3 regions of the Cellvibrio sp. ARAG 10.3 genome follow, and region 2 is predicted to be linked to each of the others. Evidence: predicted binding sites of a transcription regulator. Region 2 holds the regulator's gene; each other region holds the start of a gene.

Region 1 (4,524 bases), on a different contig from region 2:
CTGCCCTTCCTTGGATTTATCTTGTGGCTATTCTTCGGGCCCAAGTAACCCCTCACTGTTGAATATCACCGTCAGGGCTCTCTGATTCCGGAGAGCCCTGAGCAATTTCGTCAGTTTATCTGCTCTACTTCTGTCGTCTGCCAACCGCAGGTTATGCGTCCAGTGTCGGTTCAACACCGGATTTGTGCATGACGGCTGCGTGTATTTCTTCCAGCCTGCGTCCGCGGGTATCGATACCGTTTTGCAGTAACAAGCCACCAAAAAGAATGAGTGGAAGGGCGATGAGTAACGCGGAGATCGCCAGGTCATTGAATAGCCCCAGGACACCGCATGCGGCACCGAGGATGCCGCCAAATTTGGAACTGGCGGCGACCAGTCCTGCGCCGGTGCCTCGCAAATGGACAGGATAAATCTCGGCAGCATAGGGAATGAGCATGGCAATCACTCCGCTGGCGCTGATGAGTAGTAGTGCGGTCGCCACGATGATGGCAGTGTGGGCATTGACCTTTAGCAGCCCCAGTACCAAAAATAACAGCAAGCTGGCTGCCGTCATTCCGATAAACAGCACCAGGGTCTTGATGCTACTCCAGTGATGATAAAGCCAGATCACCATCAGAATACCGGGCAATGCCAGCAGGCCAGATTGCGCGAGAAGGCCATTGGCGGCTTCAGCGCTCATGCCCATGTCGCGCAAATTGGTCGGCAACCACAGTAAAAATCCGAAATTCACCAGACCCCAGGCAACCCCGGCACCGACAAGTCCCAGTGTAATGCGCGCATAGGGGCCGCGAATCATGTCGCGAAAACTGCCGGCATGCTGGACTTCAGCGGCTGTCGCTTGGTCACCGGACTCTTGGTCAATATGGGCATTGAACTTTGCCAGAATAGTCCGAGCTTGCCGTTTCAGGCCGGCGCTGGCCAGAAAACGGGGTGATTCGGGAATATAGCGATTAAGGAATATCACCAACAGGCCCGTCGGCAATCCCAGCATCCACAGCACGCGCCAACTGAACAAGGGTTCAAGCACTGCCGCAGAGCCGGACGCCAGGAGATAGCCCGCAGAAGTTCCCACGCCGCCGAGCGCCACCAGTAACCAGCCGCGGTGAGCCGCCGGAATCATCTCGGCCATCAGGGTAAAGGTGATGGGCAGCAAACCACCGGCGGAAGCGCCCATCAGAAAACACATAATCAGGTTCCACTCAAAGGTCGGCATCGCGCCACAAATAGCGGTGCCGATAAACATAAGCGCTGATAACAGGATGGCCGCGCGGCGTCCCATGGTATCGGCCAATCGTCCCCAGATGATCGAGCCAACCGTTGTGCCGGTGAGTGCCACCAGCGCCAGTGTGCCGGCGGACTGTTTGCTGATCTCATACTCCAGCGTCATGCCCGGCATAACAAACCCAAGGGTGGCTGGCTTCATCACATCGACCGCGACGGCGACCACCAGTGCAATCACCAGCTTCCAATGCTCCCGATTGAGCGGCATGTTATCTGCCACATGGAAATGAATAGTGCTCTGATCATCGTGGCGCAACTGGGCCAGGCGCGGCATCAAACCGTACCAGGCCAGCAGTACGCCCAGCGGAATCAACCCCATACCCGTCAGCATGGTGGCGTCCATTGGCATACCCGCCATGCGATAACCCATGTGGGAAGCGTGCATGAACATGGGGATATGAGCGAGTACGCCAGCGGTAATAAAGATGCAACCAAACCAGAACGCGAACGGATGATGGAAGGAGATACCTTGGGAATTCATGCTGCCTGAACCTGTAGATAATCATTGTTATCGTGCTACAGAGCGTGTTCTACCCGGCGCATAAAACGATGACAATCGAAAAGCCATAAATTTTGGCTATAGGAATTGCAGAAAAAAAACCACCGCACCCGTTGAGGCAGGTGCAGTGGCAAGAAAGTTACCATGGCTGACATGGGTAACTTGATTGGAATTCGGGGATGATAAAAGTGGTTGGGGTGATCCGCGCGGTTGATAGAGTCGAGGCGGAGAGTCTTTTTTGCCTGTTTTACCCGATAGTTAAAAAGCTCGATTAACTAATGCAATTTAAAAACAGCGTCCTTGCTGATGAGTCCATAAACCGATGATCAATATAGGCGACGATGATTGAGGCCTTGCGTTGCCGCTTGCCTCGCAATGGCAATAGGTGTTCTATTGATTGGCTGCCAATGGCGTCACGTTATCCGTTTCCTTGTTTCCTGTAGCTCCCGCAGATTTCAAGCCGGCGTTGATCATGCCCTTGGGTTGAGTATCTGCTTCGAAGGGTTCGAGCAACTCTTCCGGTTTACCCTTGCAGGCTTTGGCTAGCTGTTCGCGGCGCTGGGCGAGCAACAGCCCGATAGCTTCGCTGTGCTGATCGCTGATACCGGGAATTTCGCGCTCAATCAAACTGGTAATATTGGCGGCCAGTTCCAGATACTTGTCGTGTTCTTCGGCTTGTTTCTTATCTTCAAACATACTTCCGTCCCGATCGCATTGCCAAACGGCGATAACTGCCATGATCTTACCCTCGTGTTTTTACCTGTATTTCAACAATAGTAAACAGCGCATCTCGATACTGTTTTTATATACAGTATTCGTGCGCCGAAAGAATGTCAACGATTAAATGAGGCATAGTGCGGCCTGAATGTCAGGCTGTATCTCCCTGATAGAAGCATGGATAATGGCGCCCCTTAATCTGAGTCCTCAAGGAAATTCATCTTGTCCGATCAAGCGTCAACTCCCATCAAGCCCCGCACCGGTATGCTGCGTTCCAGTGTGGTCACCGGGTCTATGACGATGATGTCGCGGGTGCTGGGGCTGGTGCGCGATCAGGTGTTGGCTCATGTGCTCGGTGCAGGGGGCGCGGCGGACGCATTTTTTCTGGCGTTCAAGATTCCGAATTTCTTCCGGCGGTTATTTTCCGAAGGCGCTTTTTCCCAAGCCTTTGTCCCGGTCCTGTCGGAGTATCGCCAAAACGGGCCCCATGCAGCGGTGCAGGCCTTGGTGGACCGGGTTGCCGGTTGCCTCGGGTCGGTATTGTTGTTGGTGACGGTATTGGCGGTGATCGGCTCGCCCGTTGTGGCTGCCATCTTTGCGTCAGGTTATTTAAACGATCCGCTTAAATTTACCTTACTGAGCGACCTGATCCGCATTACGTTTCCTTATTTGCTATTGATTTCCCTGACGGGTTTTGCGGGCGCGGTGCTTAACAGCTACGACCGCTTTGCGGTGCCTGCCTTTACCCCGGTGCTCCTGAATATTTGCATGATCGGTGCAGCGTGGTTTGCCGCGCCCTGGTTTTCCCAGCCGGTGTTCGCCTTGGCTTGGGGGGTATTGGTGGCGGGAATTTTGTCGTTGCTGTTCCAACTACCTTTCCTGCGCCGCATTCATTTGCTACCAGTGCCCAGGCTGGATTGGCAGGATCCGGGCGTCAAGCGCATCCTGACGTTGATGGTACCAGCGCTTTTTGGTGTCTCGGTCAGCCAGATTAATCTGATGCTCGACTCCATCCTTGCATCGTTTTTGCCCGACGGTAGCGTGGGCTGGCTGTTCTATTCAGATCGTCTGGTGGAATTGCCTTTGGGGGTATTCGCCATCGCGGTGGCGACGGTGATCATGCCCAATCTATCGCGCCAGCATGCCGCGCAATCGGGTGAGCATTTCAATCGCACCCTGGACTGGGCGATCCGGATGATCGTGCTGATTGCATTGCCCTCCTTGCTCGCCCTGGTGATCCTGGCGCAGCCGATTCTGTTTACCCTGTTTCACCACGGCCAGATGACGGTGCGCGATATCCTGATGTCTTCCTATAGTCTGCAAGCCTACGCCCTGGGATTGCTCGGCTTTATGCTCATCAAGGTGCTGGCTCCGGGCTATTTTGCGCGTCAGGATATGAAAACGCCGGTGCGGATTGGCATCATTGCCGTCTTTGCCAACATCGGCATGAAAGCCCTGTTTGTCGCCCCCCTTTACTTCCTTTTCAATCTGGGGCACGTCGGACTGGCTTTGGCGACCGCCCTGGCGGCTTATGTCAACGCTGGTTTGTTGTATCGCGGCTTGCGTCGCAGCGGCGTTTATCAGCCGGAGCGGGGCTGGGGAAGGTTGATGATGCGTTATGGCACAGCCAATCTGATGATGGTGTTGGCACTGCTCGGTTTGTTGCAGGTCTGGAGCGACTGGGCAACCTGGGATTGGCTCCAGCGTGCCATGCGGCTGGGGGCGCTATGTGGAGCCGGGTTCATGGTCTACGTGATTACGCTGGCAGTGGTTGGTGTACGCCTAAAAGACTTCCGCAACCTGTAAGGCGGGGCGAGATGCCCAATGGGGGCGGGGTAGGCTGGCATTGCCTGCTCCTGTATACTCCCGCGTTCGTTTTAATACCCAATCGAGGCAATGTAGCAGTCTGTGACTCCGGCGCCCCCTGTATTTATTCGTGGCCTGCATAACCTGCGCCCCTGGCATCGGGGCTGCGTCGCCACAATCGGCTCTTTCGACGGCGTCCACCTCGGTCATCAGGCGATTTT
Region 2 (4,524 bases):
TTATCGCCATGAAAGGTAATAAAAGTGTTTTGATCACCGGCGCCTCTACCGGCATTGGTTACTATTGCGCAAAAGCATTGCAGGCGGATGGCTTCCAGGTGATTGCCTCCTGCCGCAAGCTCACCGATGTATCACGTCTCCAGGCTGACGGCCTGACGTGCATCCAACTGGACCTGACAGATTCCGCCAGTATTGAACGGGCGGTAAGCCAAACATTGGAACTCACAGAGGGAAAACTCTATGGATTATTCAACAACGGAGCTTATGGCCAACCCGGCGCAGTAGAAGATCTGAGCCGCGATGTATTGCGCCGCCAATTTGAAACCAATGTGTTCGGATGGCTGGAGCTCACGAATAAAATTCTGCCGCTCATGATTCAGCAGGGCCAGGGACGCATTATTCAGAATAGCTCGATCCTCGGTTTCGCGGCCATGCCGTTGCGGGGCGCATACAATGCCAGCAAGTTCGCCATTGAGGGGCTGACGGATACCTTGCGACTTGAGCTGGACGGCACCGGCGTGTATGTCAGCCTTATTGAGCCGGGCCCCATCCTCAGTGACTTTCGCAAAAATGCCCTCATCGCATTGAAAACCAATATCGATACTGACAAGAGCCGCTTTGCCGATCAATATGCATCGGCCATACAGCGACTCAGTAAGCCTGGCCCCGCCGCGCCCTTTACCCTGGGACCGGAGGCGGTTTACCGGCGCTTGAAACACGCGCTGGAAAGTGATTCACCTAAACCACGCTATTGCGTTACATTTCCGACATATTTGATGAGCATTCTGCAACGTATACTAAGTACACGGATGATGGACAGGGTCTTACGTCGTGCGGGAAGTTAAGCTTCAGTTAAGTCAGGGGCTGGCAATATCAGGCGACAGCATCACAGGAATTACTGACCCTGAGCCAGGTCAAAATGCACGAACAATCCGGCCGGAGCTTTCTACAAACGGCATATCATCCATCAACGGCACCCACTGCCACCTTGAGGTAATCACATGAAAATTTGCGCTTATCTCGCGCTCCTTCTCGGCGGATTATATTTACAACCCGCATTGGCGGATTCCATGCGTTGCAGCAACTCGCTGATCCAAACCGGGGACACCAAAGCGGATGTTATCGACCGGTGCGGGGAGCCGGTATTTACCGACAGCTACTGCGAGCCCATCACCATTGTCGGCCAAGCCAACACCACCATCATTGTCCCTTGCGAAGAAGTTGACCTGTGGACTTACCATCCTGGTGCCGGCCAGTTCATTCAACACCTCTATTTCAAACGCGGCAAACTCCAGGCGATTAAAAACGGACGACGCCTTTAAACTTCAGGCGCCCCGCCCCTTGAAAAAAGGGGGTTGCGGATGATGAAATACTGTATATAATCACAACACCTGTATAAATAAACAGATTCATCAGGAGCGCCCTATGGCCAATCTGACCTCCCGCCAGGAACAAGTCCTGCAGTTGATCAAGAGCTACACCGAAGAAACCGGTTATCCGCCAACGCGCGCAGAGATTGCTCGCATACTCGGTTATAAGTCTGCCAACGCTGCTGAGGAACATATCAAAGCCCTGGCAAAAAAAGGGGCAATCGAAATTATCCCTGGTGCATCACGCGGGATTCGTTTGCCGGAATCCCATAATGGTATTCCTGTCGTCGGTCGGGTTGCAGCCGGTAGCCCTATCCTTGCCCAGGAACATATCGAAGATTACTGCAATATTCCTTACAGCTTCTTTTCTCCCAGCGCGGATTACCTGTTACGTGTGCAAGGTATGAGTATGAAGGATGCCGGTATCCTGGATGGCGACTTACTCGCAGTGCACAGGACTGATCAGGCGCGCAATGGCCAGATTGTTGTGGCGCGAATCGGCGAGGAAGTGACCGTGAAACGTTTCAAACGCATCGGTAATCGGGCTCAAGTCGAACTCTGGCCAGAGAATCCTGACTTTAACGTGATTGAAGTAGATCTGCGGGATCAGGATTTTTGTATCGAGGGTTTAAGCGTAGGAGTAATCCGTCGTGACTAATACCGTACGTATTGATGAACAACCCGGCAGTGCACCCCGCTATAACAAGGGTGTAACTGAGTTGGTATTAACCAGTCATTCTCCGGAACAGGCGGCGCTGCTATTGCCAATGTTGGCCTATCTCAGTAAGACCTGCCACGACCGCTGGATTACCTGGGTTGCGCCCCACAACATCACACGCCAATCACTGGAAAGCTTTGGTATCGATACCCGGTTGATCCGCCTGATTCATTGCCATGAACAGCATAACACCTTGTGGATTACATGGGAAGCATTGGCGGCAGGTAACAGCCACACCGTTATCGCCAGCCCCGGCAAATTAACTGACAAGGAATTGAAACAGTTGGAAGCTGCTGCGATGCGTGGCAATTGTCAGGGGTTATTACTGCGCGTGCGGTAGGTCATTGAGAGATATCAGAAGACGCAGGGGCACGGAAAGCCCCAATAGAATCAATGCAGGATCGGCTTCTCAAATTCAGGAATACCTTCAGAAAACTCATCCAGATGCTCCTGCTCCGCCAGCTCAGTGGCGGCTTCCATCCCGGCTTCAATCATCGCTTTCGCGACCTCAAATTTTGCTTCCCCCATAAAAGCCAGGGATTCTGTTGAAAAACAAAGCCGCACCAAAGGCTCCCCACCCTCATCATCGACTTTTCTCAGCACGACATCGCCGTTAGGTAACTCGGCAATTTCATATAGCGTTGATGGCATACTAACCTCTATTGTTTTGCAGTGTTGACCTGCAAAGGAAAAAACGGCTTTATTCTAACATTAACCCGCCTTGCATCAATCATCCCGCCCCGTGTTAACCGCCGCGTTAATACCCCTATTAACCTCCGTAGTAACCCCAGTAACCAAGGTCACTTGATATCCCTGCGCTTCCAACAGCGCTACCAGCCCGTCCTCGCCCAACATATGACCAATACCCACAACGAGAAAAATTTTTTGCGCTTTTTTCATATATGTATCAATTATTTGCAGCATTTGTTTATTGCGTTCAACGAAAATAAATTGATAGAGCCTATGCCCCAATTTTCTCTGGCGAAATGAACTGAATACCAATTCATTTAATGTGGGTTCATCACCTTGATACCAGGCATCTGCCAATCTTTTCAAGCTTTCCTCTGCCTTGCCCTGCTCATTCAAGGTAACCTGCAAAAATTCAATTTGTTCTGCGTCACTTAACTGATTAAATAATTGCATTTGCTCATCAAGTGACTCCAGTTCCAGAATAATTTTTTTATCCCGTGATGCAGTCAGAAAATATTTATCCAGGCCTAACGCTTGCTGATAATCACTCCGTGCCAATTGCATGTTGGTCAACTGCATAGCTGCCAACCAAGGTTTAAATTGTTTCAACTGCTGCGCATCGCCTCCCAGATTCTCGGATACTTGCGTTAATGTTTTCCACATTTTCTCACCGAGCTGGGTTTGTAAATTTTTCTCGCTGGGGTAATAGCCATATTGCTTGAGGGCCGCGCGCACTTTTTCTCCATCCAGTGCATCGATATCCAATTCAACAGCCAATACATCTGAATCTCGATGCGCCTGAAGCACGGCATCAGGCAAAGGATAGAATGCTTCATCGCCGTAATGTAACGAGCCAAATAGATATAGGCGAACTCGGGAATCCTTATCCTGCACCTGCCACAACAGGGGCTGCGATGCAGCATGCAAAGCCGAGCTATAGAAGCAAGTAACAATAATCCATAAAAATGTTCTGCGCTTCGCAATCACCGAATGAATGCATAGTTTCATATGCATTCACCATCGCGATCAGTTTCTTTGGGCAACGCCAGCAGCACAATGGCACCTTCGTCACCGGCCTGCCACTCAGTGTGAGCGAGCGATGCAGGCAATAAGACTGCTTGCGACGCTAGATAAGTAGAGGTATCGGTATATTTTGCCTGCGTAAGCATTGAAGACTCCGTTGCATAGCACACAAGGCTGCCGGATATAACCATCAACAGGCGGTAGCTAACACAAACTGGTAATTGATGGCGCGATCCTGCGCTCAAGATTACGCGCAAGACTTCAAAATCATGAAACTCGACGACACGTTCAACTACAACCCCAGCTGTGGAATTTATCTGCTCAAGCTCGGGAGTGGCGGGTGTTTCAAGCGAGACGTTTGCAAGTGCTGCAGCTGTGTCCCAGTGTGTTTGGGTCAAAACTTTTTGCGTGAAAGACAGAATTTTTCTTTCATAGACTGGCGTCTGGAATTCAACGGTGCGCACGCCGTGTTGTAATGCATGGGGTGTAAAACATGGCACTTTGACAACATCTCCCACCCGCAAATCCTGCATAGCCGTATAGGCATACATGGCCGCACGTTTTTCATTTTCTAACGTTATCAAGGGTTGCGGCAATTCGTTCAACCAGCCATTTAACGTGGCGGTATTGACCGGATCATGGAGGGCAATGTTGTGGGCCAGGCGTTGCTGATCCAGACGTCGGTCAATATCGCGCCTGATGGCTTCGTATTCCTGGACCGCT
Region 3 (4,524 bases), on a different contig from region 2:
ACCTGCAGTTTACGGCGTGGAGTTTACCGAGGAGGACGAAGAAAAGCGTTTGCTGTTATGCGCCTATGTATTTGGGCAAATTGTAGACGAACAGCAATTAACCCCTGCGTAAACCGGTATTGCTTCACCGGAAAAGAAAAAGGCGCTCAAATGAGCGCCTTTTTCTTTTCCAAACCCGAAGTGACTGATTAAGCGGTCACAGCAGGAGTGGCAGCCTTGGGCTTGCGGCCACGTTTTGCAGGAGTTGCGCCGGCAACAGCTGCTTTCTTCGCGGCAGGCTTTTTCTTGGCTACAGCTTTTTTCGCGGCCTTTTTAGCAGGTGCTTTTTTGGCTACTGCTTTCTTCGCGGCGGGCTTGGCAGCCGCCGGAGCAGCTTTCTTGGCTGCGCGAGGAGCTTTTTTAGCGGCGGCTTTTGAGCGTGCAGCAGCTTTTTTGGCTGCAGCTTTAGCGCGTGCAGCAGCTTTTTTCTCAGCGGCTTTCTTCTTGGTTGCAGCTTTTTTGGCAGCTACTTTGGCTTTGGCAGCGGCTTTTTTCGCGGCCAGTTTGGCTTTAGCGGCGGCTTTCTTTTCAGCTACTTTAGCTTTAGCGGCTGCTTTTTTGGCAGCCAGTTTGTTTTTCGCGGCAGCTTTTTTCGCGGCAGCTTTCAAACGCTTGGCAACCACAGCTTCAGCTTTGGCAACAGCCTTGTCATGGGCTGCGGCCATTTTGTTAGCAGATTTAATGGTGGCAGCTTCTTTTTTCGCATTGGCAACCGCTTGTTTGGCAGCAGCAGCAGCTTTTTTGGCGCTTGCAAGTTCTGCTTTAGCGGCAGTGACTTGTTTTGCAGCAGCCGGAGTCTTCTTCTTGGAAGCAGCAGCCAGTTTGCTTTGAGCAGATTTTACCTGGGCAGATGCTTTGGCAGCGTCTTTAGACAGTGCCGAAACTTGTTTTTGGAGATCAGCAGCTTGAGCGACACGCGCTTTTGCCAACTGGGCTTTCAATTGAGCTAATTGCTGTTCTAAATTTGCAACAGCATCAACCGCTTTGGATTTACGTGCAGCCATGGTGTGTTTCCTTTATTGTTTTCGGAAAGAGTTTATAAAACGGATTAAAACTTCCAACACGCATAAGTTAAAACTTTATGGAAAAAATTCAAGTTTTTTGAAGAGTTTTGACGGAAAAAATGCGTTTTTTTTCTATTTTTTATCAAAAATGACCTGCCGCAACCTTCGAACGGAACATTTTTTTGTATTTTTTCAAAAAGCGTAACTCTGCCGGGGTTTTATCTTCGGTTAAAAATTTACGGAGCTGCCGGTCAAAACTTCCCCTTTTTTGGAATTGCTGCGAGCTGAATTTTTTACACAAAGACACTTTGCCTGGTGTGAATGATGAACAGGTCTTTAATTTTAATGAGCAAGCGAGTGAGGTATTTCTGATGGGATAAAGTGAAAGCATTCACGCTTGAGCGGTAAAAAAAGTGTTCTTTTTCTCCCTGATCCAAATCGCATGCACTTGTGCTGTTAGCGGCAACCAGGTTCTGTGAAGACTTTTCAGGCATGTGCGCCCGAATCTGATATCCAGAAAAACGCATTTTGTTCTGCATCCTTGGTGTACTTCTCTTCAGAAAAGTTTCACCGCTGGCCTGTGCGGCAGTATATCTCTCCCAATGATGCAACGTTCCCAATAGGCGCAACTCTCCATTAGCTGTAGATATCCATCGCTCCTGAGCTTTCGGTACTGCTGATAAGTTTGCTGGGCGCCGCTAAAAAGACATGGTGTGGCGTCGTGGGCTTTTAATATACTGTTTGTATAAACAGTGTTTTATTGGATAATGGTGTTTTTCACCGGTTAATAGCTTGTTGAGGCCTTCGTTGCGAAAAATTATCCACTGCGATGCAGATTGCTTTTTTGCTGCGATAGAAATGCGTGATGATCCTTCGTTACGCAATTTGCCTATTGCTGTAGGTGGTGGGGCGGATAAGCGCGGAGTAATTTCCACCTGTAACTACGAAGCGCGCCGGTATGGAGTGCATTCGGCAATGCCATCCGCAACCGCTCGCCGGTTGTGTCCGGATTTGATAATTCTGCCGCACCGAATGGATGTGTATCGCGAGGTATCCCTACGTATGCGCCATATTTTTTATGAGTACACAGACCTGGTCGAACCATTGTCGTTGGATGAGGCATTTCTTGATGTCACAGATTCGCCCTACTGCGATGGCAGTGCAACGAGAATTGCACAGCTCATCCGTAGACGAATCGAACAAGAATTGGGGATTACCGTTTCCGCCGGAGTCGCGCCGAATAAATTCCTGGCTAAAGTGGCCAGCGATTGGAAAAAGCCGAACGGCTTGTTTGTTATCACGCCGGCGCAAATAGATCACTTTGTGCAACAACTGCCGGTGCGTAAGATCCACGGGGTCGGCAAGGCTACTGCAGCACGGCTGGCACAAATGAATGTGAAAACCTGCGGTGACCTGCAACGTTTTTCGGTGTTTGAGTTATCTCAGCGGTATGGTCAGTTTGGCCAACGGCTTTATGATCTCAGTCGAGGGCGGGATGACCGCCAGGTCGTCCCCAGCCGAAGGCGCAAGTCACTCAGTGTTGAGCACACCTATCCTCAGGATTTGCCCGATTTGTCTTGCTGTCTGCATCAATTTCCTGAACTGCTGCAAACTTTGGCAAGCCGGTTGCGGCGTCTGGACGACGACTACCAGGTAGTGAAAATATTTGTAAAGCTTAAGTTTACGGATTTCACCAGTACGACCATTGAGCGCACAGGGCAATCGTTAAGCATGGCTGATTATCAGACTTTATGCTCCCAGGCCTTTGAGCGCGGTAACCACCGCCCTGTCAGGCTGCTGGGGGTGGGGGTGAGGTTCATTGACTTGCGGGAGGACCAGGCATACTACCAACTGGATTTATTTGACTAGACGGGAACTTGGGGAGAAACAAAGGCTCTATGGCCGGATCTGCCGGTGGTATGTCGTGGGCTGTCGGCCCGGTTGATGCTGGCCCTTTTGCCGGGTTTCATGCCAATAAAGCATTAGTCATTCGCCCTGGAAAACTGATAAGATTGTCGCCTTGCTGTGCCTGCGCGGCATCTATATAACACTAGCAATACATAACACTAGAGGAGTAATCGCGGTGAGCCGAAGAAAAAAAGGCCGTAGTGCTGACGAGTCTAACGATATCGATCTGACCCCTATGTTGGACGTGGTCTTTATCATGTTGATCTTCTTTATCGTAACCGCTTCGTTTGTTAAAGAAATCGGTATCGATGTTAATATCCCGGAAGATAACAACAATCCACCACCACCAGATGCCCCTCAGAATATTCTCGTGCGCATCACCGCTGACAACCAGATTTGGATGGAAGATCGCCGCGTAGATGAGCGCGCTGTGCGTTCAAACATTGAGCGTATGCGTGCTGAATTACCCAAGGCAACCGTGATTATTTCTGCCGACCCTAAAGCACACGCAGGCACTTATGTCCTGGTTGCCGATGCGGCGCGCGAAGCGAAGGCCCCAAATGTAGTACTGGCCCCGATAAAACAGTGATGGATGCTGGTTAAAATAAGCCCCGGTGTTACGAAACATCGGGGCTTTTTTTTAGCGGGTATATTTACATTCCACCAATGCGCAAGTCCTCCAACGTAAGCGAAACCTTGGCGCGTTTGCTTTTTCCCCCCTTTTTCAGGCGGACTCTTTCCGTGCTGAAGTGATCGTGTAACTTATCTTGCATCAGCGTGGAGAATTGGCTTTGCTCCAGGCAAATCAAATGTCGATGATCTCCCGCTTCAATAAACACCATCGGTGCCTGCATTAACTCATCATCCCAGATTACATCCAAGCCATAGGCTTCACCCAATGCCGGTACCGCCCCGGCGGCGCAGTCGCGAAAGATTTCGTGCAATTCGTCTTCGTCAACCAGCTCCATGTGGCGATCAAAAATTTGATTAAGCGTGTGGCGTAGTATCTTGTTGCGTGACGGCAGCACGCACAGGGTGTAGTGGAAATCTTCATCGCGTACCAGCACAGCCTTAGCCAGGCTGGTTTCATCAATATGCGCAATGCGCGCAGTATTAAAAGATCCTTCGCTGTATTCGTGTTCCAGAAGTGTGAAATTTACGCCTTTGGTTTTCAGGTACGTCTCAACGCTAGCAGCAACACCCATAAGACAATCTCCAGAGTGGAACGAGATACGAGTGGGTGAGGGATATTTGCTCACCATCAACCGAAGTATATGTGTCGTTTCAGGGATGCGATGGAAACTTTTTAAAGGTAAATGGAGTTCTTTATACGATTTGGATCTTTTGCAAAGCAGCGAAGAGTTTTTTGATGGGGAGTGACAATAAAAAAGCCGCCGGCCTATGGCCGACGGCTCTGAACTACATGATCAGTTGCTAGGCCAGGCTGGCGATTTTTTGTCTGACGGATGCGAGTTTTACACAGGTCACAAAGACTTGCATGGCAGCAACAACTTCCGGCACTGTCGGTACCGAAGGTGCGATACGGATATTGCGATCTTCCGGATCTTTGCCG

What was found. The regulator LexA, encoded in region 2, represses DNA repair genes until DNA is damaged. The targets are predictions, from matches to a motif close to ACTGTNTNTANANACAGT.
Region 1: the regulator LexA is predicted to act here: its motif matches at 2,576-2,593, upstream of ACSV5M_RS16685 (YebG family protein).
Region 3: the regulator LexA is predicted to act here: its motif matches at 1,780-1,797, upstream of dinB (DNA polymerase IV).

What each region holds. Positions count from the first base shown of each region.
Region 1 covers NZ_JBPYCU010000015.1:31,195-35,718, reverse strand. Annotated here, with positions in the region: gene ACSV5M_RS16695 (PLDc N-terminal domain-containing protein) at 1-48, shown strand, start outside; gene ACSV5M_RS16690 (MFS transporter) at 152-1,762, opposite strand; gene ACSV5M_RS16685 (YebG family protein) at 2,171-2,476, opposite strand; gene murJ (murein biosynthesis integral membrane protein MurJ) at 2,762-4,303, shown strand; gene ribF (bifunctional riboflavin kinase/FAD synthetase) at 4,406-4,524, shown strand, end outside.
Region 2 covers NZ_JBPYCU010000002.1:346,805-351,328, forward strand. Annotated here, with positions in the region: gene ACSV5M_RS04180 (SDR family oxidoreductase) at 9-845, shown strand; gene ACSV5M_RS04185 (DUF2845 domain-containing protein) at 1,002-1,322, shown strand; gene lexA (transcriptional repressor LexA) at 1,426-2,028, shown strand; gene ACSV5M_RS04195 (cell division inhibitor SulA) at 2,021-2,428, shown strand; gene ACSV5M_RS04200 (hypothetical protein) at 2,479-2,739, opposite strand; gene ACSV5M_RS04205 (TraB/GumN family protein) at 2,815-3,786, opposite strand; gene ACSV5M_RS04210 (hypothetical protein) at 3,783-4,524, opposite strand, start outside.
Region 3 covers NZ_JBPYCU010000021.1:12,143-16,666, forward strand. Annotated here, with positions in the region: gene ACSV5M_RS19100 (flagellar brake protein) at 1-112, shown strand, start outside; gene ACSV5M_RS19105 (hypothetical protein) at 189-1,043, opposite strand; gene ACSV5M_RS19110 (hypothetical protein) at 1,337-1,570, opposite strand; gene dinB (DNA polymerase IV) at 1,851-2,912, shown strand; gene ACSV5M_RS19120 (ExbD/TolR family protein) at 3,127-3,540, shown strand; gene ACSV5M_RS19125 (aminoacyl-tRNA deacylase) at 3,605-4,156, opposite strand; gene ACSV5M_RS19130 (aminotransferase class I/II-fold pyridoxal phosphate-dependent enzyme) at 4,386-4,524, opposite strand, start outside.